Regions from separate parts of the Spongiibacter sp. IMCC21906 genome, predicted to be linked through region 2. Evidence: predicted binding sites of a transcription regulator. Region 2 holds the regulator's gene; each other region holds the start of a gene.
What was found. Region 2 encodes LexA, which represses DNA repair genes until DNA is damaged. Its sites were predicted from a motif close to ACTGTNTNTANANACAGT; they were not measured.
Positions count from the first base shown of each region.

Region 1 (7,551 bases), 210 kb from region 2:
TTTTGGATGCCGGCCCAAGCCTTGCTGGAAGACGTGCGGGGAACGTGGGCGGTCTATGGCTTACAGAAAAATGCCGAGGGTTATCAAGTACAAAAACATTCGGTGGAGGCGCTATATCATCACCGTGGCCGTGTCTATCTGAGTGGCGAGTTGGCAGACGGAAGCTTGGTAGTGACCGAAGGTGTTCACCGTTTGGCGCCGGGACAAGCCGTGGTGCTGGCCGGGCAGGCCAATGCTGATGATGTAAAAGGCAAGCCCGCTGTAGGCAATGCTTCTGAAGTAAATGTCCCTGAAGTAAATGCTTCTGAAGTAAATGCTTCTGCAATAAATGCCGCTGGAGGTGGTGATGCCTCGCGCGCTGAGTAACCCTCGTTATATTGCGCTGGCCATTGCGCTTATTGTCGTTGCCGGGTTTTCGGCGCTAAGTCATTTGCCACGATTGGAAGACCCGCATTTTGCCAACCGCGCAGCCATTGTCATTGTGCCGTTTCCCGGTGCCAGTGCCGAGCGTATTGAGGCACTGGTGGCCGAACCCTTGGAAACGGCCATCAGACAAATGCCTGAGGTGAAACACATTACCTCCAATGCCCGGCCCGGAGTTTCGGCCATTGTGGTCGAACTGAAAGACAGTGTAGATGCGGCTCATACCGATCAACTCTGGGCAGAGCTGCGGGATAAAGTGGCTCAGGTTGAAAGCGTGCTACCTGCGGGGGCGGGGCAGCCGCAAGTCGACAGCGACCGCAACTACGCCTTTACCTGGATAGCCGCACTGCGCTGGAAAGATCCTACTCATACCGATCCATTACGATTAAGCCGTTACAGCGAAGAGTTGGCAAACCGCCTGCGCAATGTATCGGGAACCGATCTGGTCAAACTGTGGGGTGAGGCCGAAGAAGAGATACAAGTTAAAGTCGATACGGTTAAGGCGGCAGCAGTCAATTTAGATGTACCGAGAGTCGCAGCGTTGATTGGTGGCAGCGATGCCAAGGTGTCGGCAGGTGAATTAAGTGGCAGTACTCGCCGCCAATCGATAGAGCTTATTGGCGGTTTTGACCAAGTGGAGCGCGTGCGGCAGGTGCCCTTGTTGAGTTTACAGGAGGGGGGCTCGCTACAGTTGCAGGATATTGCCGATGTGTACCGAGGTGAGCCCGATAGCCCCTCAGAGTTGGCTTTTTTTGATGGCGATAGAGGTGTTGCCATTGCTGCCCGAATGCTGCCAGATTTTCGGGGAGACAAATGGACGGCGGATGTGCGTACGGTGGCGGCAGAGCTCTCTGCCGCTTTGCCAGAAGAAATCGTTCTTGAGGAATTGTTTGTTCAAGAGCGCTATACCGATATTCGCTTAAGAGAGTTGCTGGGCAATATCGCCTTGGGCTTTTGCCTGATTTTTGTCATCTTGCTATTTACTTTAGGTTGGCGCTCGGCAGTGGTGGTGGCGTTGTCGTTACCACTAACGATGTTGTTTGCTTTGGCGGTAATGCGGTTTGTGGCGCTACCTATTCACCAGATGTCGGTGACCGGTTTGATTGTCGCCTTGGGCATTATGGTAGATAACGCCATTGTGGTCGCTGATACCGTTCGCCGCTATCGGTTGGAGGGGTTTTCTGCCAGTGCGGCGGCGGGAAGAACACTCAAGCATCTTTGGGTGCCCCTGCTTGGTTCTACTCTTACCACCGTGCTGACCTTTATGCCCTTGGCTTTAATGCCAGGGCCATCGGGTGAGTTTATTGGCCCGATTGCCCTGGCGGTGATTTTTTCATTGGCCGGATCGTGGTTAATCTCGCTGTTTCTGGTGGCACCTATTGCCGGACGTTGGTTGTCTAAAGAACAAAATAACGGTTTAGCCTTTCCCAAAGGGGATGCGCTATTTCGTCGCAGTCTTGCTTGGGTGTTGCAATGGCCTCGCCGCAGCATGGTTATTATTTTTCTGTTACCGATAAGCGGCTTCTTTTTAAGCTCAACCTTGAAGGAGCAGTTTTTTCCGCCCGCTGATCGAGACATGATTAATTTAGAAGTCTATTTGCCTGCCGGTAGCAGTATTCACAATACCTTGGCGGCAACCCGAGACATCAGTGATCATATCCGCCAGCTTGACGATATTGTGGCCCTGAACTGGTTTGTTGGCCGCAATGCGCCGCCATTTTATTACAACCTCAGAGATAACAAAGACGGTTCTCCCCAATACGCCCAAGCAATGATCACCGCCCGTGATTTTAAAGCGGCGAATAAACTGGTTGGCTATCTTCAACAAGATTTAAATCAGCAATTTCCTGGCTATCAAATATTGGTTCGGCGCTTGGAGCAGGGGCCGCCGGTCAATGCGCCGGTGGAGCTGCGTTTATACGGCAGCAATTTAGCCCAGCTTAAACATTTGGGTAATGAAATCCGCTTGCTGGCGTTGAACACCGAAGATGTGCTGCATGTGCGCACCTCAATGGGAGAGTCGGTCCCTAAGGTATGGCTCAAAATTGATGAGGCCGCGTCCCAGCGCAGCGGTCTTAAACTCAAGGATTTGTCAGGCATTCTGTCGGCGAGCATTGACGGGGTGTATAGCGGGAGTCTGTTGGAAGGCTCCGAACAATTGCCGGTACGGGTGTCGGGCAAGGGCCTGAAAGACGCCAGTGTCGATTTACTGATGTCGATGCCCTTGGCGCTGGAAACCGGCCCCAGACCATTGTCAGCACTGGCAGAAATGGAAATAAAACCCGCTCAGGCGGTGATCAGCCGTCGTGACGGTCGCCGGGTCAATACCATTGATGTGCATGTTCGCGACGGGGTTTTGCCCGCCTTGGTATTAGAGCGGCTAAAAACAAAATTAGAAAATGGCGCCTTCCACTTGCCGGTTGCTTATGAACTGGAGATTGGTGGCGACTCGGAAGCCCGCAATGAAGCCGTCGGCAAACTCGTTGGCAGCCTTGGCATTATCGGGGTACTGATGCTGGTCACAGTGTTGATGTCTTTTAATTCATTTCGTTTGTCGGCACTGGTATTTGTGGTGGCATTTCAGGCGGCGGGCTTAGGCTTGTTTAGCTTGTGGACCAGTGGTTATCCCTCTGGTTTTACGGCTGTTGTTGGCTTGATGGGCCTGATTGGTTTGGCGGTGAATGCGGCCATCGTCATTTTAACCGAGTTGCGGCATTCCAGTCTGGCCATGGCGGGAGACAAACAGAATATTATTGATACCGTGAGTGCCTTAACTCGGCATATTGGCTCCACAACCTTAACCACAGTGGCGGGGTTAATTCCGCTGATTTTTTCAGTGGGGGGCTTTTGGCCACCCTTTGCCATTGTGTTAGCAGGGGGCACCGTATTAACCACCTTACTGTCGCTGTATTTTGTACCCGCAGCGTTTTTAGTGTTACGACGCCCCTATGTACTGCAATTAATGCAAGAACATCGACGAAACTCAGCGGCGATGACCGCAAAGCAGTAGTTGTTGACTTCTCCATCCAAAAGCTGGGTGGATAGTCTTAATTAGCCGATATACCCAGCCGCGACACAGCAACCTAGTTTGTGGCGGATAACGGTATATTTTCTCCTTGCCAGGATTTATGCTCGGTTTGTGGGAGTCGCGTGTTCGTTTTTCCAGCCCAGGATTTTAAGATCAGCCAAGGAACGTGAGGCAAGACATATGAAACCCCGCCAACAATACATGCGTGCCTGCACGCTTTGTCGAAACGTAGCTCAGTACCAATTCCCATTATTTCAATATACATTCAATACGTTGTGTTAGTTTCTGTGGTGATCGTCACCGGGCAAACCGGGAGTGCATCATATACAAATGTTATGTGTTTTAGGGGGAAAGCATTGAGAATAAGCGGAGTGCAATATTATTGGCTTATTACTGCGGTTTTAATCTTACAGCTGATGCTGGCATACCCGCTCAATACCTATGCGGCTGAAGTACAAAGTAGCATCTCGCTAAAGGTAGCAGTGATTGCAGCAATGATCCCGATTGGCATATGTTATTTGACAGTACTTCTAGAAATATGGGCAGTATTTCGCTTTAAGGCCGTAATCTATGCCGTTGCGTTGGGTGTGTTGGCGTTTTTCACCTATTCAGGATTTTTGGTAGTTCTCATGCTAAGCCCCCATGTTTATTGGGTTTGGCGTTTCAACGGAATTAAAGTTAGTGCCAAAAACACATAATCAATGTGGTGTTGTCGCCTGCGGCTACAGCCTCCGTTCCGCTGGCGCTCCGGCACCCCAAACTGCGGCGTTAAAGCTCTATCGGAAGATCGTGATCGGAGTCATATATGGTCCGCCCCGTATTGCAAGATAATTTTCTCGTTATGGTAAAAGGTTGCTTCCATATATCCGGCCTTTGGGGTGAGGTCATTAAAACCTCTGGCCCTGATGGAATTCGCGCATATCTGTCTCATCAAGTCTTCGGCTTCTAATGAGCCCGAGACCCCAGCAGACTTACTGATATGCAGGTGTTACCTTTTTTGCCATCACTTAAACTTTATCTACGCAACTCGTTGATAACAGTTTGCTGTTAAATTCCTTACATTATGCCGCGCTGGCTTGGTAGGTCGATTTATTGCTGAGCAATGCCCAGGCCACTCGTGCATTTTTATTGGCGACCGCAACGGCCGAGATATTTTTCCCTCGCCGCTCTTCTAACTGCATCACCCATGCACTGCGCTTGTCTTGATGCTTGTTCGCCACTCTCGCCACCGTACGCCCGCCGTGGATGAGCAGTGTTCGCAAATAGGTATCGCCGCGTTTACTAATTCCTAGCAAGGTAGGCTTACCTCCGGTGGAATGTTGTCGGGGAACTAATCCTAGCCATGCCGCCAATTCACGCCCATTTTTAAAGGCGCTAATGTCGCCAATGGCAGCTACCATTGCCGTTGCGCTCAGTAGTCCTACGCCAGGAATGCTCAGCAGGCGCTGACAATCTTCCTTTTGTGTACAAAGCGATTCAAGCTTGGTTTCCAGTGTTTTAATACGCCGATCCAGATGAACCATTTCATCGTAAAGATCGGTTAATAGCTCTCGAAACATTGCCGTTAATTCGTTACCGGCATCTTCCAATATCAGGGGTATCGATTTTCTAATGTATGAAATCCCTTGTGGAATGGTCAGGCCGTACTCCATTAGCAAGCCCCGAATTTGGTTGGCTTGTGCAGTTCTTCTGGCAACCACCTGACTTCGAATTCGATGCAGGCTTTGAATGTCTTGCTGCTCAATACTTTTTGCAGGAACAAAGCGCATTGAGGGGCGCTGAACAGCTTCGCATATCGCCTCGGCATCAGCGGCGTCATTTTTGTTGGATTTGACAAAAGGCTTTACAAATTGAGGGGCAATCATACGAACGGTATGGCCAAGCTTCTCCAATACGCGCACCCAATAATTTGCGCCACTACAGGCTTCAATGCCAATAATACAAACTGGGAGTTGGACTATAAAGCTGGCAAGATTCTTTCTAGCCAGCTTCTTTTTTAGTACGGTGACGCCGTGACAATTGACACCGTGAAGTTGAAAACTTTGCTTGGCCAAATCGATACCTAGCACTGCGACGTCATTTTTTAGGTTATGATTACTCATGGTCTGCTCCGCTCTATTTGATGTATGTTCGCACGCACATCATGGCTCATTCGAAGCCGTATTTGGAGTGGGGCGGACCATTCCATTAGGTCTTGCCTTTTTCCTTTGCTATAACATTTAAAACGTGGAGGAAAGAGTTAAGACCTAACCCTAATGGCTTTCACGCGGCTCGGTACAGCGATTGGCGGCGTTCCCTCAAGGCAGTTTAGGTTCTACGAATAACTGTTTTGGAAAACGGGGGGAGCTTATGTGGAAGTGGAAGAGAGTATGCCGGTAAACGAGGGCGCTTACCGGCATACTGATCTATCTGCGGCGAGTGACTTACGCTTCTTTCGCGAGCTGATGAACTTTGTCATCATCGCTGATCAGTTCGTTTAGCACTTCGGGTTTGCCTTTGCAGGCTTGGGCGAGCAGGTCTTTATTGCGGGCCAGAAAAATACCGAATTCTTCGGCTTTAGCTTCGTCTACACCGGGAATATGACGATGTAGCAATTCGCTGAATTGCTCGCCCAGTTCCAGCATTTTGTCGTAGGCGTCGGCGTCTTTTTTACTGTCAAACATGCTGTTGTCCCTGTCACACATCCACTTGGCTACCACGGCCATAGATTCACCTCTTTGCGGCAATGAATTTGGGTATATCGCGTTTTCAGTCAGTAGCGATTTAACAAAACTACTGGATGAATATACATACTTTAGCGTCTATAACGCTCAATGACTAGCCCCTGCAGAAATGTCTTTGGGGTTTTAATGTTGGCGGTGAATGAAATGTCGCATTAGTAAATACAATTGAGTCCGGTGCTAGGCGGGAGGGCTTGGTATACTGCGCGGCAATTGCGCGTGCAGGCTGCATAGAATCTGCTCGCCTGAATATTATCTTTGGGAGCCAGTATGAGTACGAGCAAAGAGTTACAAACTTTGAATAATAAGTTGGATTTGCTGCGGCGAAAACTGGCGGATGTTGAGCAGACGGGTAATGTACCTTTGATGCGCAAGTTCAGCCGGGATATTAGCAAGTTGCAGCGTCAGATCGGTAGTATTAAGGGGATGCGCTCTCAGCGTAATGCCGACGAGGGTGCTAGCTTAAAAGCGATGAAGTTTAGCCGTAGTCTGACCAAGCTTGAGCAGGCCGATATGGGTAAATTTAAGAAGTCGGTCAAAGGTCTGGTTGTTGTGCACCCGCTGACTGCACTGGGTAAAGAGATGGGGCTGACTGAGGTGACGGGTTACGCGCCGGTTGAGTTTTAAGCGCTGCTTTTAACGTCGTTTTAGATCAATTGCTCCAAAATTAAGGTCCGCTTCAATTTTAGATGCACACAAAAAAGCCGCCCGAAGGCGGCTTTGAGATTCACTGCAAAACAGCTGCTTACATCGCCACTTCGGTAATTTCTACCGCCGCAATTTTAGCGCCTTCTTCAGCGCCTTTCTGGAATGACTCGATTTGATCGAAGTTCATGTAGCGGTAAATTTCACCGGACATGCTCTTCAGATCTTTACAGTATTCCAGGTACTCAGCTGGGGTAGGCAGTTTGCCAACAATTGCGCCAACCGCAGCCAGTTCGGCAGAGGTCAGGTAGACATTGGCGCCTGTGCCCAGACGGTTGGGGAAGTTACGGGTTGAGGTAGACAGTACGGTGGCACCGTCGGCAACCCGTGCCTGGTTACCCATGCACAATGAACAACCGGGCATTTCCATGCGGGCACCGGCTGCGCCAAAGATGTTGTAGTAACCTTCTTCCATCAGCGTGTGCTGGTCCATCTTGGTTGGTGGTGACAACCACAAACGAGTAGACAAGCTGCCTTTGTAGGCGTCTAGCAATTTACCTGCAGCGCGGAAGTGACCGATGTTGGTCATGCAGCTACCGATAAATACTTCGTCGACTTTGTCGCCAGCCACTTCAGACAGCAATCTGGCATCGTCTGGGTCGTTAGGGCAGCAGACAACAGGTTCTGTCAGTGTGTCCAGATCGATCTCGATAACCGCAGCGTATTCAGCATCGG
Region 1 is NZ_CP011477.1:2,427,288-2,434,838, reverse strand. It holds gene IMCC21906_RS11275 (efflux RND transporter periplasmic adaptor subunit) at 1-366, shown strand, start outside; gene IMCC21906_RS11270 (efflux RND transporter permease subunit) at 347-3,433, shown strand; gene IMCC21906_RS11265 (hypothetical protein) at 3,808-4,149, shown strand; gene IMCC21906_RS11260 (IS110 family transposase) at 4,513-5,553, opposite strand; gene IMCC21906_RS11255 (YebG family protein) at 5,875-6,156, opposite strand; gene IMCC21906_RS11250 (YibL family ribosome-associated protein) at 6,442-6,798, shown strand; gene acnB (bifunctional aconitate hydratase 2/2-methylisocitrate dehydratase) at 6,917-7,551, opposite strand, start outside.
Region 1: a site for LexA is predicted at 6,226-6,243, ahead of IMCC21906_RS11255 (YebG family protein). Genes of this name have one in related genera too.

Region 2 (7,551 bases):
TGACGCGCCCTCACCAGAGTTTGCCGACGTCCTCAAGTCCATGCGTTTGTCATCCCGTTATCGCACCCTGTTTCAAGGTAGCTGGCGGCAAACACTGAAGAATCGACGTAGTGCCCCTGCTATTTTAATTGAAGGCGGTGACCGTCAAGGCGAGCACTACGAGCTGGAAGGTTACGTCAAAGTGGCGGTAGAACGTTATTTATACCTGGACACCAATCTCTGGTTTAGCCGTTTTGGCGATGGTAAAGGCGACTTCTACCTGCCCAGACAACCCTACCGTTTCAGCGGCCAAGAAGAGACCGAGCCAGATTTTGATACCCTAACCGCTCGCCCCGAAGACAGCAGCGAGTATCAAGACGATTACCAGCAGTTTGTAGAACAAAATCCGCAACTTCAGGAAAAGCAGCGTTACGGCGCCAGTAATACGCCCATCGCCCGAATTGTGGTAATGGATCAGCTTCGCCGGCTCCGCAGCAATGAAGTGCATTTTCTGGATCACCCACTGTTTGGCGTATTGGTTATGATCACCAACGTCGATGACCTCCCCCCAGTGGATGCGCAAACCCAAATCAGTCCGTAAACCTTAAAATAAACGTATTAATCAATCCATTTTGGCCAGTGCACAGATCGCACCGGCCAAAATCGTTTTCACTTTTTCCATACCCGTATTCAGCACCAAAGTAATATCGTCCATGGTAATCAGCTCGTCGCTCTCACCTGCCGCGGGATTCACCACCAAACACAAAGATGCGTAATCCATCGCCAGCTCTCTAGCCAACGCTGCTTCTGGCATGCCAGTCATGCCTACCAGGTCATTACCGTCTTTAGCGAGCCGCCTAATCTCCGCTGCAGTTTCTAAACGCGGGCCCTGGGTCGCCGCATACACGCCACCATCAACCATGGGTATCTCAGCTGTTAGCCCTGCCGCCAGCAAACGCTCTCGCAAAGGCTGCGAATAGGGATAGCTGAAATCGATATGTTCAACCTGACCATCCTCACCATCAAAATAGGTATGCTCCCTGCCCCAGGTGTAGTCATTGATCTGATCGGGAACGGCAATCACCTCTGCCCCATAACGCGTGCCTATTCCGCCCACTGCATTGACTGCCAACACCTGTTTGACGCCCAGTGAATGAAGGGCATACAGGTTGGCGCGATAATTTATTTTGTGGGGCGGAATAGAATGCTTGCCGCCATGACGAGGCAGAAATAAAAACTCCACCCCTTGATACCTCAGCGCTTGCAGTTCAGCACTGGGAGAACCATAAGGGGTGTTAATCTTACGGGCCTTGCCAAACTCTAGCCCCGGCCAATCACATAAGCCTGTACCACCAACAACTGCCACTTTATGCCGCATTACTTTTCCTCATTATCTAACTGACTGACTAGCTGTCTCATTGTCCAGTCGTCGGCTGCGTTGCAGTCTCGGCCATGTCTCGCTCAATTTGCACCGGGTCGAGTTTCACCGTCGTTGTTGGGAACGCGACGTCCGCACCCTGTTCATGAATAATATCCATTATCCTCAGTAGAATTTCTTGCTTGATCGCGTGATATTCCACCCAATCCCGGGTCTTGGTAAAGGTATAGATAAAAAAGTCCAAGGATGAGGCGTTGTATTTATTAAAATTCACGATCAGGGTTCGGCCTAAATCAATTTCACTATGATTTTCTAACATAGACCTGACCCGAGAAATAATATCAGGCATCAATGCGGCATCTTGATAGCGAAGGCCAATGGTTTCATAGATCCGCCGGTTTAACATTCGCGAAGGGTTTTCTACTGCAATTTGCGCAAATATGGCGTTGGGCACATACAAAGGCCGCATATCAAAGGTTCTTATCCGGGTCAGGCGCCAACCAATATTTTCTACGGTCCCTTCAATTTCCTTATCGGGCGAACGCACCCATTCCCCCACGGAAAAAGGCCGGTCCAGATAAATCATCAAGCCACCAAAGAAGTTAGATAACAAATCTTTGGCGGCAAACCCCACCGCTATACCGCCAATACCGCCAAAAGCCAGCACCCCAGAAATGCTGTAACCCAGGTTTTGCAGCACCATTAATCCCGCAACAATAATCACCGCAGTACGCACCAATTTGCCAAGCGCCATCACCGTCGTCTGATCTACAGGTTCATCGGATTTACGATAATCCTCAGACAACAATCGCTTTTCTATTTGCCGTACTAGTGACACCAAAAACCAGGAGAGAATGAGCACCACGCCAACGCCGCGAACCGAACCAAAGATCGAAAAAATCTCCGCCTCGCTGGAACGCTCAAGCAACGCCAATACATAGCTTGCACCCACTGCCCAGATCATCAATATGATTGGACGCCGACTTGCCTCAAGCAAGGCATCGTCCCAAAGGTTGTGGGTTGCCTCAAACTTCACCGCCAACCGGCGTAAAAGAATCGTCACCAACAAATTAATAGTGAGTACTGCCAACACCGCTAAAATTGCCTCGCCCAACCACGGGTACTCCTCGGGCTGGGACTCTGACCACCACTGCAAAAGCATGTCGACTTACCTCTTTATCTCGCTGGGAAGCATAGAATAGCGCCCCCGAATAGACGGAATCATTTCTAAAGCCCGCCAATATATAAAAAACTGGCCTAAAAAACCTCATTCAATTGAGCAAGCAAGCTATAACTTCTATTTTTATAACATGCACTTAGCTAAACAAAACCAAAACTCTCTTGGCAAGCAAGATAGCGGCGGCTCCACAGCTCGGAAAAATACATACTAGACAGGGGAGCTTGAAATGTTAGCTTTGTGGAAGGCTTATCGGAGGTGACAGCATGGCAACAATAAGACCCCAAGTCGGTAATTGGTATAAAGAATTGGATATGGGACAGACGTTCGAAGTCGTTGCTATCGACGACGATTCCGCAACAATAGAAGCCCAGCTTATTGATGGCGAACTCTGCGAATACGATTTAGACAGTTGGCGCCAACTCAACCTGGAAAATATCGAAGAGCCTGAAGATTGGCGGAACGCCTTTGAACTCAGTGACGACGATTATCGGCACCTTGATGACACGATCATCCCCGAGAGTTGGAACAGCCCCATAAACGAAATTGAAACAGACGTGATAAACGGCATTCTCGACGATTATTAAATTGCGTCGGCTCCGCGTCGTCCATGCTGCCCGCGCAACTGGCGGGCAGCAGCTTGCATAATCGATGTTTCAAGCCTTTGACAGGCATAGAACATTCCTTTTTTACCAGTCGGTTGTCCCCGCCTTAACGCCCTTTTGTTGATCTGCATTGACCATGATCGCTAAGACATCAGCAAATGCAGCTGTTGTCGTTATATTCACAACATCACTTCATATATTCCCAAGCCTTTATCCCATCCCTGTGAGCTATTTCGCTTAGATTATCTTTTAACTCACAAAACTTGCACAGCACAAAATACTGTATATACTCACAGTTACTGTATAGATAACCAGACATGGAAAATATGGAAAAGTTAACTGCAAGACAAGCTCAAGTATTGCAACTGATCCGGGACCATATTGATGAAACCGGCTACCCCCCTACTCGGGCCGATATCGCCAAGGAGCTGGGATTTCGCTCACCCAATGCAGCGGAAGAACATTTAAAAGCCCTCGCCAGAAAAGGCGCAATTGAAATTATTGCGGGCGCCTCCAGAGGCATACGGCTACCAGAATCACAGGGTATCCCGGTGGTTGGCCGGGTCGCGGCGGGCAACCCGATATTAGCCGAGCAAAACATTGAAGATTACTGCGATATGCCTGCCTCGATATTTTCGCCAAGCGCTGACTACTTTCTTCGGGTTCAGGGCGACAGCATGATCAATGTCGGTATATTCGATAATGATCTTCTTGCAGTACATAGCTGCAATACCGCATTAAACGGTCAAATTGTTGTGGCACGTATTGACGATGAAGTGACCGTTAAACGTTTCAAACAGCACAAGAGCAAATATCAAATCAGTCTCTTTGCCGAAAACGACGATTATGCGCCCATTGAAGTTGATTTGCGGGAACAGGATTTTGCCATCGAAGGTTTAAGTGTTGGCGTATTGCGCCGGGGGAATTAAGCATGCAACAAGTCGAGCAATTATCGCTTTATCAAGATATCCAACCTGCCAACACCATAGCAACCGAGAATGGCAGCCTTAACGAAATTCGTTTATCAGGTAACGGCCACTTAGCCCGATCACTCCTTGCCGGCATGCTGTTGGAGCTCAGTGGACGTTCCAATGATCGCTGGCTGTGCTGGGTAGCTCAACGCCCCCTCAAGCCGCTTTTAGATGCGGGTGCCAGTCTTCGCGGCCAACGAATTTTGCAGGTTACGGCCAATACGGACACGCTTTGCAAGATCACCTGCAGAGCCCTAGAAAGCGGACGTAGCCACACTGTCGCCGTGTTAATCGAGAATGAGTTAAGTGATGAGCAGCGTCAGAAATTAAGTGCAGCAGCCAAAGCGGGCAGCGCCGAGTGCTTAATAATCAGGATGCAGAAATGACGCTAAGATTTTGATTAATGAAGGGTTTTTGACTCGGAATCCAAACTTGCCAGCTCTTCCTCTTCGTCATTATCTTCCAGCGCAGTTTCATCATCCATCACTGCGGCAGCCTCTAAACCAGCCTGAACCATTGCCCTAGCGACTTCTAAACAAGAACCAGGAATATTGCGACGCGTTTCATCAGAAAATTGGATAACCAACAAAGGTTTATCATCACCCTCTGCCTTTTGCAGAACGATGTCGCCGTTTGCTAATTCCACCAATTCTAAATATGAAAGCACAAAAAAATTCCTTGCTCGCAGAGGCCCCTCAATCAGGCGCGGTAATGGCTAGTGTAACAAATGCAGGGCCGGGGCTGCCAACGTCAATTAAAATCGTATGCCGTTTTTTATAACGACAGCCTGTTAGCAACTGGCAGACGACGAAAAACAATGGTCTTGCTAAAAGCCAGCATCCTCCATATCAGTATTCCATTAGTGTCGCCCGGTGGCGGGCAATCAAGCTGTTGAGTTCTTCTAGCCATTCCTCTAACTCCCCTGCGCCCTGCGAATGGGTTGCCAGAGAGTCTTTCGCAATCAACCCAGATACTTCGACGGTCACTGCGGCGCCAGGATGATTTATAAATCGTTCGCTGACCATAGCCCGAAGCCACGGCGTGTGACGCTCTCTGTCAGCAAGCTCAAGTAATTCCGGTGGTAGCTCACTGGCCTTAAAGTCACAAGCAAAATAATCCCCTTTGGGCAGCTGCTGAGGAAATTTAGGTTGCTGCGTTAGCATATCAGCAAGGTGGGCGCGGTAACTTAGTTGTAACTGCCACACCACGGCATCGGCCATCGCTCTCGCATAATGGCCGCCCCAGCGTGCTTCTGGCTCTTGATCCAGAGACGTGAGAAATTGCTTGGCAAAATGTAGGTGCAGATTACACTGCCCCCGATAAGACTCTCTCATTGACGTTTCCCAGCCATTTTTAGCGCAATGATTTTGGTTAGCACCAGGTGATTTGGGTAAGCGCTATGATTTCGCTGACTTCTTAGCTTTGGCTTTTGTCGCCTTTTCTTTCACCACCCATTTGCCACCAGTATAAAATGCCGACCAGCCAGATGGCTTGCCATCTACCTCAGACTGAACATATTGCTCTTTGGTCTTGCGGCTGTAGCGGATCACCGTATCGCGGCCTTCATTGTCTTGAGCCGGAGCAGAAAACAAAAAAGTATACTTTGGATCGATTTCGTTTTTGTGGGGCAGAATTTCTTTCACCCTTGGCGCGCGGGTTTCCCGATTACGCGGAAAGCCACTGGCGGCAAGAAACAATCCAGACGCCCCATCTCTCAGCACATAATGATCGTCTACCTTGTCACATTGCAGCTCGGGCATATCCACCGGATCCATCTTTGGTGGTGCTGCTTCGCCACTTCTCAACAGTTTTCGCGTATTTTTACAGCTTTCGCTGGTACAACCAAAATACTTGCCAAACCGGCCTGTCTTAAGCTGCATTTCTGCACCACATTTGTCGCATTCAAGGGTTGGCCCCTCATAACCCTTGATTTTGAAACTGCCTTTTTCTATTTCGTAGCCCGAACAATCCGGGTTGTTGCCACAAATATGCAGTTTGCGACTTTCATCAATTAAATAGCTTTCCATTGCCGTGTTACAGATCTTACAGCGCTGCTTGCTCCGTAATACCTTGGACTCCGCTTCTTCGTCTTCACTATCAATGCTGACAAAGTCGTCGCCAGTTACCAGGTTGATCGTTTTTTTACAGCGCTCTTTGGGCGGCAGCGCGTAACCCGAACAGCCAAGAAAAACGCCCGTGCTTGCGGTACGAATCTGCATGGGCCGACCACAGGTAGGACACTCAATATCCGTGCCGGTAGGCTGATTATTGCGCATGCCTTCGCTATCATCTTGCTCGGCTTTTTCTAGCGCTTTTTGAAACTCGCTGTAAAACTCATCCAAGAGCTTTTTCCAGTCTTTGCCGCCCGAGGCGACAATATCCAGCGACTCTTCCATACGGGCAGTAAAGCTGAAGTCCAGCAGATTACTGAAGCTCTCTACGAGGCGATCGGTGACAATATCGCCCATTTTTTCTGCATAAAACCGGCGGTTTTCAACTTTGACGTAACCCCGGTCCTGGATCGTGGAGATAATGGAGGCGTAAGTAGACGGCCGACCAATACCGCGTTTCTCAAGTTCTTTAACCAATGCCGCTTCAGAGTAGCGCGGTGCAGGCTTGGTGAAATGCTGGCTGGGGTCAAGCTTGACCAGAGCCAGCTGGTCGCCAATTTTTACATCGGGTAGCACTTGGTCTTCGTCTTTCTTGCTTTGCATAGGCGGCTGTACCGCCATAAAGCCATCAAAACGCACTACCCGGCCCCGGGTCCGCAATTCAAAGTCACCCGCGGTTACCACAATAGAGGTGCTGGTAAATTCAGCTTGCGCCATCTGGCAGGCTACAAACTGCCGCCAGATTAAGGTGTACAAACGCTCAGCATCTCGCTCCATTCCCGAAAGCTGGGTTGGCTCCACATTCACATCAGAAGGACGAATAGCTTCGTGAGCTTCCTGAGCCCCCTCTTTACTACTGTAAGACAGTGGCGATTCAGGCAAATAAGGTTTGCTAAAGTGCTCCGAAATATAATCTCGGCACGCCGCGACAGCGTCCTGACTCAAGTTTGTCGAGTCGGTACGCATATAAGTAATGTAACCCGCCTCATAAAGCCGCTGAGCCATCATCATGGTCTTTTTGACACCAAAGCCCAGCCTGGTGCTGGCGGCCTGCTGTAGCGTCGAGGTGATGTACGGCGCAGAAGGTTTGGATTTGGTTGGTTTATCTTCTCGACCCGATACAACAAAGTCATTGGCTTGCAGCGCACTCACTGCAGCCATGGTGTCAGCTTCATTACTGGGGCGGAAGTTGTCTTTACCCTGCTTTTTAACTTCTAAGCGCAATTCGCCAGCACTGGCTTTTGTATCAGCAAAGACCTGCCAATACTCATCGGGGACAAAGGCGCGGATTTCTTTTTCCCGCTCAACAATCAACCGCACCGCAACGGAT
Region 2 is NZ_CP011477.1:2,215,154-2,222,704, forward strand. It holds gene IMCC21906_RS10155 (CsiV family protein) at 1-580, shown strand, start outside; gene IMCC21906_RS10160 (S-methyl-5'-thioinosine phosphorylase) at 602-1,357, opposite strand; gene IMCC21906_RS10165 (mechanosensitive ion channel family protein) at 1,395-2,519, opposite strand; gene IMCC21906_RS10170 (DUF6763 family protein) at 2,801-3,121, shown strand; gene lexA (transcriptional repressor LexA) at 3,466-4,068, shown strand; gene IMCC21906_RS10180 (hypothetical protein) at 4,071-4,496, shown strand; gene IMCC21906_RS10185 (hypothetical protein) at 4,511-4,777, opposite strand; gene IMCC21906_RS10190 (DUF6586 family protein) at 4,959-5,444, opposite strand; gene topA (type I DNA topoisomerase) at 5,508-7,551, opposite strand, start outside.

Region 3 (7,551 bases), 1.1 Mb from region 2:
CGCCGTCTATAGCCATATCTTTTACCGTGATATCCGCCAAACAGGTATTTAACGCGGTCTCAATTGCCGCATCGACCTCGGCAACACCTTTCACCGGCCGACGCCCCACCCGCACGGCAATAGGTGGCATCGCGCCGTCATCCCGAACTACATCCATCACCTGTTTCACCGAGGTGGTTTCCATCGGCACATTGGGAAGATAACGCGGCGGGTCTTCACTGTTCTCGGTAATCAACCCAGCTTTTTCCAGCGCCCGCAGCACCCGGGTCACCCCTTGGATCTGCACCCGCAACCGCAACACAAAGTCGGTTGCCGAAAAAGGCCGATGTGTCTCGTAATAACGCTGGGCAATAATAGCCATAATTTCCAGCGCTAAACGCTCTTGCTGACGCAAGCTGAGATTTCCCGTCCGGCGTCCGGGGACGACATATTCGGGGTGCTGCACATAAAAAGCAATACTGCTGCCCACCAGCAAGGTGAGCCAGCTGATGTACATCCACATCATAAACAGAATCAAAATGGCAAAGCCGGAATAGATCGCATAAGGGCCGCTGTCACTGGCCGACACCACCACACTGCCAAACCCCCAACCCAGACTTTGAAACAAAATCCCGGACACCACGCCAGCAATCAAGCCCGCTTTTAACTTGACTCGGGTATTGGGGATAAACATATAAAAGAAGGTAAAGGCGGCAATGATCATCACATAGGGCGTTGCCGCCGCCAGAAACTCCAGCAGCTCAGTCACAAAAGGCACATGATCACTGAGGGCGCGAGCAACATCACCACTTAAAATCTTGGCCGACAGCCCCAGTGCCGAGAAGACCATCAACGGGCCAATTAACATCACACTGCCGTAGTCGGCAAAGCGTCGACCGATACTGCGATGATGGTCCAGCCGCCAAATATAATTGAAGGTGGCTTCGATTTTCTGGATAAGCGAGATCGCGGTATAAAACAACAGAGCAATACCAAAAGCACCGAGCACACCGATTTTTACATTATCGATAAAGCCGATAATTTTTTCGGTAATCTCAATGCCCTGTTCTCCCATCGGCGCCAAAAACTGCAGCATGATAGGCTCAAGCTGTTTATTGTGCATGCCAAAGGCTTTTAGAACAGAAAAGCTCACCGCCATCAGCGGCACCAGCGACAATAGCGTGGTGTACACCAGGCTCATTGCCCGCAGCGTTAGCTCGCCCTTGGCAAGATCATCCAGCACAACATAAATGTAGCGGGCCACATTAAAAAGCTGTCGATGCCAGAAAGGCTTTTGGTCGTGCTCGTCCAACCAGAGATAGTTGGCCACGAAGCGATTTAAAGTTTTATCCATTCAAAGTCGTCCACTGGCTGCCTGTTGACGCAAAGGATGGAGAAAAAAGTGGGGGAAGTCGAGGGGGAATGGACCGAAGCGCCTCCCCCCTCACATTGCAGCGTTTTATAACTTCATATCATCAAAAAAACTTTTTACACCGTCAAACCAACTTTTAGAACGCGGCGACTGTTTGCTATCACCCTCCAGGCTGTCCTGTAGCTCTTTGATCAGTTCTTTTTGACGCTTATTTAACGACACCGGCGTTTCAATGGTGACCTTGCAAATCAAGTCACCTGTACTGCCGCCACGTACCGGCGCAATACCTTTGCCACGCAAACGGAAAGAGCGCCCAGTCTGGGTTTCTGCGGGAATCTTCAACTTCACTCGACCGTCGAGGGTTGGCACATCTAACTCACCACCCAAGGCCGCATCGGCAAAGCCAATGGGGACTTCGCAAAACAGGTTTTTGCCATCACGCTGAAAAATAGCATGGGGGCGCACAGACATCTGCACATACAAATCCCCCGCCGGGCCGCCGTCAGGACTGGCCTCACCCTCGCCACTCAAGCGAATACGGTCGCCAGTATCAACACCCGGCGGCACTTTCACCGACAGGGTTTTAGTTTCTTCTACTCGGCCCTCGCCGCCACAACTACTGCAGGGATCAGAAATAACCTTGCCCGTACCACGGCACGTTGGACAGGCCTGCTGCACCGCAAAAAAGCCTTGCTGCATGCGTACTTGGCCCATGCCATTACAGGTACCGCAGGTAAGAGGCGTGCTGCCTTTTTTAGCGCCACTGCCATCGCAAGGCTCGCAACTTACCAGGGTCGGTATGCGAATTTTTGCCGTCGTACCCTTAACCGCCTGCTCAAGATCGATGTCCAGCGTGTAACGCAAATCCGAACCACGCTGCGGACCGCGCTGGCGACCACCGCCACCGCCGCCAAAAATATCACCAAACACGTCACCAAAAATATCGCTAAAGCCACCTGCACCAGCACCGCCGCCGCCAAAACCACCGGCACCGCCGCCAACACCCTCGTGACCAAAACGGTCGTAGGCGCCACGCTTCTCTTTATCCGACAAGACCTCATAGGCCTCGGTAGCTTCTTTAAAGATATCGATCGCTTTGGGATCATCCGGGTTGCGATCCGGATGATTCTTCATCGCGATACGGCGATACGCTTTTTTAATATCTTTTTCGTCGGAGTCCCGAGCTACGCCCAGAATTTCATAATAATCGCGCTTTGACATATTTCTAATTGCCTAGGGAAGGCCAATAAATCCAGCGTCCCTATGTGCCCCGTGTTGATTTAAACCTGCCAAAAGATCATGGCTATTCAAACGAACAGAACGGGAGAAGACATAAACCGATTAATCAGCCTCGCCCATCTCCCGTTCGGTGTCGCGCTTTGCGGAGCAAAGGCTCCGCACCATCGCTTACTTCTTGTCGTCGTCTTTTACTTCTTCAAACTCAGCATCTACGACGTCATCACTCGCGTCTTTGGGCTCAGCGTCAGACTCAGCACCTTGCGCTTGAGCGGCCTGCTCGGCATACATCTTCTCTGCCAAGCCACCAGAAGCTTCCGTCAGCTTTTTGGTTGCCGCATCGATGGCTTCAACGTCGTCACCTTTAATGGCTTCGTCCACTTCGGTCAGCGCTGACTCAATAGCCGCCTTCTCGTCGTCAGAGGCTTTATCCCCTGCCTCTTCCAAGGTTTTACGCGTCGCATTTGCCAAGCCTTCGGCTGTGTTTCGTGCGGTAACCAATGCTTCAAACTGTTTATCCGCTTCAGCATTCGCTTCGGCATCACGAACCATCTTCTCGATTTCGCCCTCATCCAAACCACTGGATGCGGTGATGCGAATAGACTGCTCTTTGCCAGTTGCCTTGTCTTTGGCCGACACATGCAAGATGCCGTTGGCGTCGATATCGAAGGTCACTTCAATTTGTGGCAAGCCCCGTGGCGAAGGTGGAATATCTGCCAGGTCAAAACGACCCAGTGACTTATTCGCTGACGCCTGCTTGCGCTCACCCTGAACAACGTGAATGGTCACCGCAGTCTGGTTGTCTTCTGCCGTTGAAAACACCTGAGATTTCTTGGTAGGAATCGTGGTGTTTTTCTCAATCAGCGGCGTTGCCACGCCGCCCATGGTTTCAATACCCAAGGTCAGTGGCGTCACGTCCAACAGCAATACGTCTTTTACATCGCCAGACAATACCGCACCCTGCAGAGCCGCACCCATGGCAACCGCTTCATCGGGGTTAACATCTTTACGAGGCTCTTTGCCAAAGAACTCAGAAACCTTGGCTTGCACCATTGGCATCCGGGTCTGACCACCCACCAAAATCACTTCATCAATTTCGCTGGCAGACAAATTGGCGTCTTTCAAGGCTACCTTCATCGGCTCGAGTGAACGCTTAACCAGCTCCTCAACAAGCGATTCCAGCTTGGCGCGGCTCAACTTCACCACCAAGTGTTTAGGGCCCGTCGCATCGGCCGTAATATAAGGCAGGTTCACCTCAGTTTGCTGACTGGAAGACAACTCGATCTTAGCCTTCTCAGCCGCTTCTTTCAGACGCTGCACTGCCAAGGAATCGCCTTTCAGGTCGATACCGTTTTCTTTCTTAAACTCTTCCGCCAGATAATCAATCAGGCGCATATCAAAGTCTTCACCACCTAGGAAGGTGTCACCGTTGGTCGACAGCACTTCAAACTGGTGCTCGCCATCCACTTCGGCAATTTCAATAATAGAAATATCGAAGGTACCACCACCCAAGTCATATACCGCAACCGTGCGATCACCTTTGGCCTTGTCCATGCCGTAAGCCAAGGCTGCAGCGGTGGGCTCGTTAATGATGCGCTTTACTTCCAGACCCGCAATACGGCCAGCATCTTTCGTCGCCTGACGCTGAGAGTCATTAAAGTAAGCAGGCACAGTGATAACGGCCTCGGTAACTTTCTCACCCAGATAGTCTTCAGCGGTTTTCTTCATTTTCTTCAGCACTTCAGCTGAAATCTGCGGGGGGGCCATTTTCTCGCCCTTCACTTCAACCCACGCATCGCCGTTGTCCGCTTTGCAGATGCCATAAGGCACCATTTTGATATCTTTTTGAACAACATCGTCTTCAAAGCGGCGGCCAATCAGGCGCTTAACCGCATACAGCGTGTTGTTAGGGTTAGTCACTGCCTGGCGCTTGGCGCTTTGACCAACCAGAATTTCGTTGTCATCTGTGTAAGCAACAATAGAAGGCGTCGTCCGAGTACCTTCTGCATTCTCGATAACCTTAACCTTGTCACCGTCCATCACGGCAACACAGGAATTGGTCGTTCCTAAGTCAATACCAATGATTTTAGCCATGTTCGTTCTCCGCTTTTCTCATTCGCCGCTGTCGGCGTAAAAACTGTCTTGTTGCTAGATATTGGCCCGTTTCGCCAAACTTCAAGTCTGATCGGGCCGCTAATTCAAAAAAATCTGCTTTAGGGGGCCTTAGCCACCACCACCATCGCCGCTCTCAGCAAGCGACCATTGAGGGTGTAACCTTTCTGCATCACTTCGATAACAGTATTGGGCTCAGCATCAGGGCTGGGCACCATTGCCATCGCTTGGTGATATTCAGGATTAAAAGGCTCGCCAGTCGGGTCAACCGCCTCAACATTATGTTTTGCCAACGCATCGGTTAATCCCTTTAAGGTCAGATCAACCCCTTCCAGCATCGGCTTTAGGTCGTCATTGCTCCGATCCGCAGATGAAAGCGCTCGATCCAAGTTATCCACCACCGTCAGCATGTCACCGGCAAATTTCTCAAGGGCAAACTTCTTGGCATTTTCGGCATCTTTCTCTGCCCGACGCCGAGCATTTTGCGCTTCAGCAGCGGCGCGCAGCGCCTGCTCTTTCGCGTCTGCCGCTTCTTGTTTAGCGGCCTCCAGCTGCGCCTCAAGGCTCAACTCTTCGTTGGATTCCACGGCCTCTTCCGGGGCCTCTGGCTCAAGTTGAGCTTCGTCTTCAATTGGGTTTTTGTCTTGCTCCTCAGCCACGCTACATTCTCCATTAAGGGCAAAAAAATAGCGGCGATAGTGCCGCGATGATTGAAATATGGGGTTAACCCTCTTCTTTTCAAGGCAAGCGCAGATAATTTTCATTGAAGCCGGACGAAGGACTTGTCGACAGGCATAAAAATACTGTACAAATATACAGACAAGTACCAAACGCAATGATTAACCCATCACCACTATTCAGGTTGCGCCATATGCTGACCCATCTGAGCATCAGTAACTACGCTATTACCGAGCGGTTAGAAATTGAACTAAACAAAGGTATGACTGTACTGACCGGCGAAACCGGCGCAGGTAAGTCGATTATGCTCGATGCCCTGGGCCTGGCGCTGGGTGACCGGGCAGATAGCAGTATTGTCCGCACTGGGGCAGATCGGGCAGATATTCACGCCACCTTTGATATCAGCAACATTCCAGCTGCGAAGCAGTGGCTAGAACAACGCGAGCTGATCAGCGGCGACGACTGCCTGCTGCGCCGAGTCATCACCAGCGAGGGACGCTCCCGAGGCTTCATTAATGGCCAGCCAAGCACCCTGCAAGACATGCGAGAATTGGGCGGCCGGCTCATCGACATTCACAGCCAACACGCCCACCAATCGCTGCTAAAAAAACCTTATCAACGCCGCTTGCTGGATGCCTTTTCCCAATCAAGCCAGCTCTGCGACAGCGCGCATCAACATTATCTTGAATACCAGAGCGTCAGCAAAACCCTGGACAAACTAGAAAACCAGCAGGCCGAGCACCACGCCCAAGAACAACTGCTACGCTACCAGCTCGACGAGCTTGAGCGGCTGGGACTGCACACCGGCGAAGTTGAAGAACTGGAATCCCTCCAACAGCAGCTGGCCAATGCCGAGCAAATTCTCAGCGCCAACCACCACAGCTTGGCGCTGTGTAAAGAAGGCGAGGTCAATGCACTGGGAGTCATACACCAAGCCTTGTCATCACTGCAAAGCGGCGATTATCAACACCCCGCACAAGCCAACGCTTCGCAATTACTGGAAACCGCAAAAATTCAAATTGAAGAAGCGGCAAGGGAGCTGCAACAGGTTATTGATGCCACCGAAGTCGACCCCGGCCGACTACAAGAAGTCGAAGAACGACTGGACAGCATTTACCAAACCGCCCGCAAACACAAAATCCAGCCTGAAGAACTGATCGCGCTACAGCAAAACCTCAGCGAGCAGCTCGACGGACTCGACGCCAGCGATGAAAAACTCGATCAGCTGCGCAAACAGCGAGACCAAGCCTTACGCGACTACCAGAAGACGGCATCAGCTCTCAGCGACAAACGCGCCAAAGGCGCTGCCAAAATGAAAAAAGAAGTTGAAAAACAGCTTTCTGCACTGGCCATGAAGCACTGCCAGTTGGAGCTAGCGTTATCCACCTTAGAGAAAGACCAAGCCCACCCCTACGGCCAAGAAGAAGTCGAAATTCTGCTGAGCACGAACCCCGGCGCACCCAAAGGGCCTCTCAACAAAATTGCCTCTGGTGGCGAATTGTCTCGAATCAGCCTGGCCATCCAAGTGGTGACCGCTCAAGTTGCCGCCGTCCCTACCGTGGTTTTTGACGAAGTAGATGTCGGTATCGGCGGCGCCACGGCAGAAGTCGTCGGCCAGCTACTGAACACCCTAGGCACCCGCAGCCAAGTTTTATGCGTAACGCACCAAGCCCAGGTTGCCAGTCAGGGCGACCACCATATTCGCGTACAAAAAGTGGGGGACAGCAAAAAGCTGCGCACTGAGCTTAGTCACTTGAGCAGTGATGAAAAAATCGAGGAAATAGCCAGAATGCTCGGTGGTATTGCCATTACCGAAAACACCCTGGCCCATGCCAAAGAAATGCTGGGTACCCAACACTAACAACAGGCACCCGATACAGCCAAAGAAAAGCCGCATTGACTGCGGCCTTCAACAATAACAGCAATATTAAACAGAAAATTTTGCGGAGAGCTTACTTTGCCTTGGGGCGCACATAGAGAACCAGACTGTGATCAACCAGCTCAAAGCCATGCTCTTTTACCAGCTCCTTCTGTCGCCGCTCAATAACTTCGTCATAAAACTCAACGACTGTACCGGTTTCCATGCAAACAATATGATCGTGATGTTCGCCTTTTGCCAACTCAAAAACCGAATGCCCCGCTTCAAAATTGTGGCGCACCACCAGTCCCGCGGC
Region 3 is NZ_CP011477.1:3,339,794-3,347,344, forward strand. It holds gene IMCC21906_RS15455 (YhjD/YihY/BrkB family envelope integrity protein) at 1-1,333, opposite strand, end outside; gene dnaJ (molecular chaperone DnaJ) at 1,439-2,572, opposite strand; gene dnaK (molecular chaperone DnaK) at 2,759-4,681, opposite strand; gene grpE (nucleotide exchange factor GrpE) at 4,801-5,358, opposite strand; gene recN (DNA repair protein RecN) at 5,571-7,238, shown strand; gene fur (ferric iron uptake transcriptional regulator) at 7,330-7,551, opposite strand, start outside.
Region 3: a site for LexA is predicted at 5,502-5,519, ahead of recN (DNA repair protein RecN). Genes of this name have one in related genera too.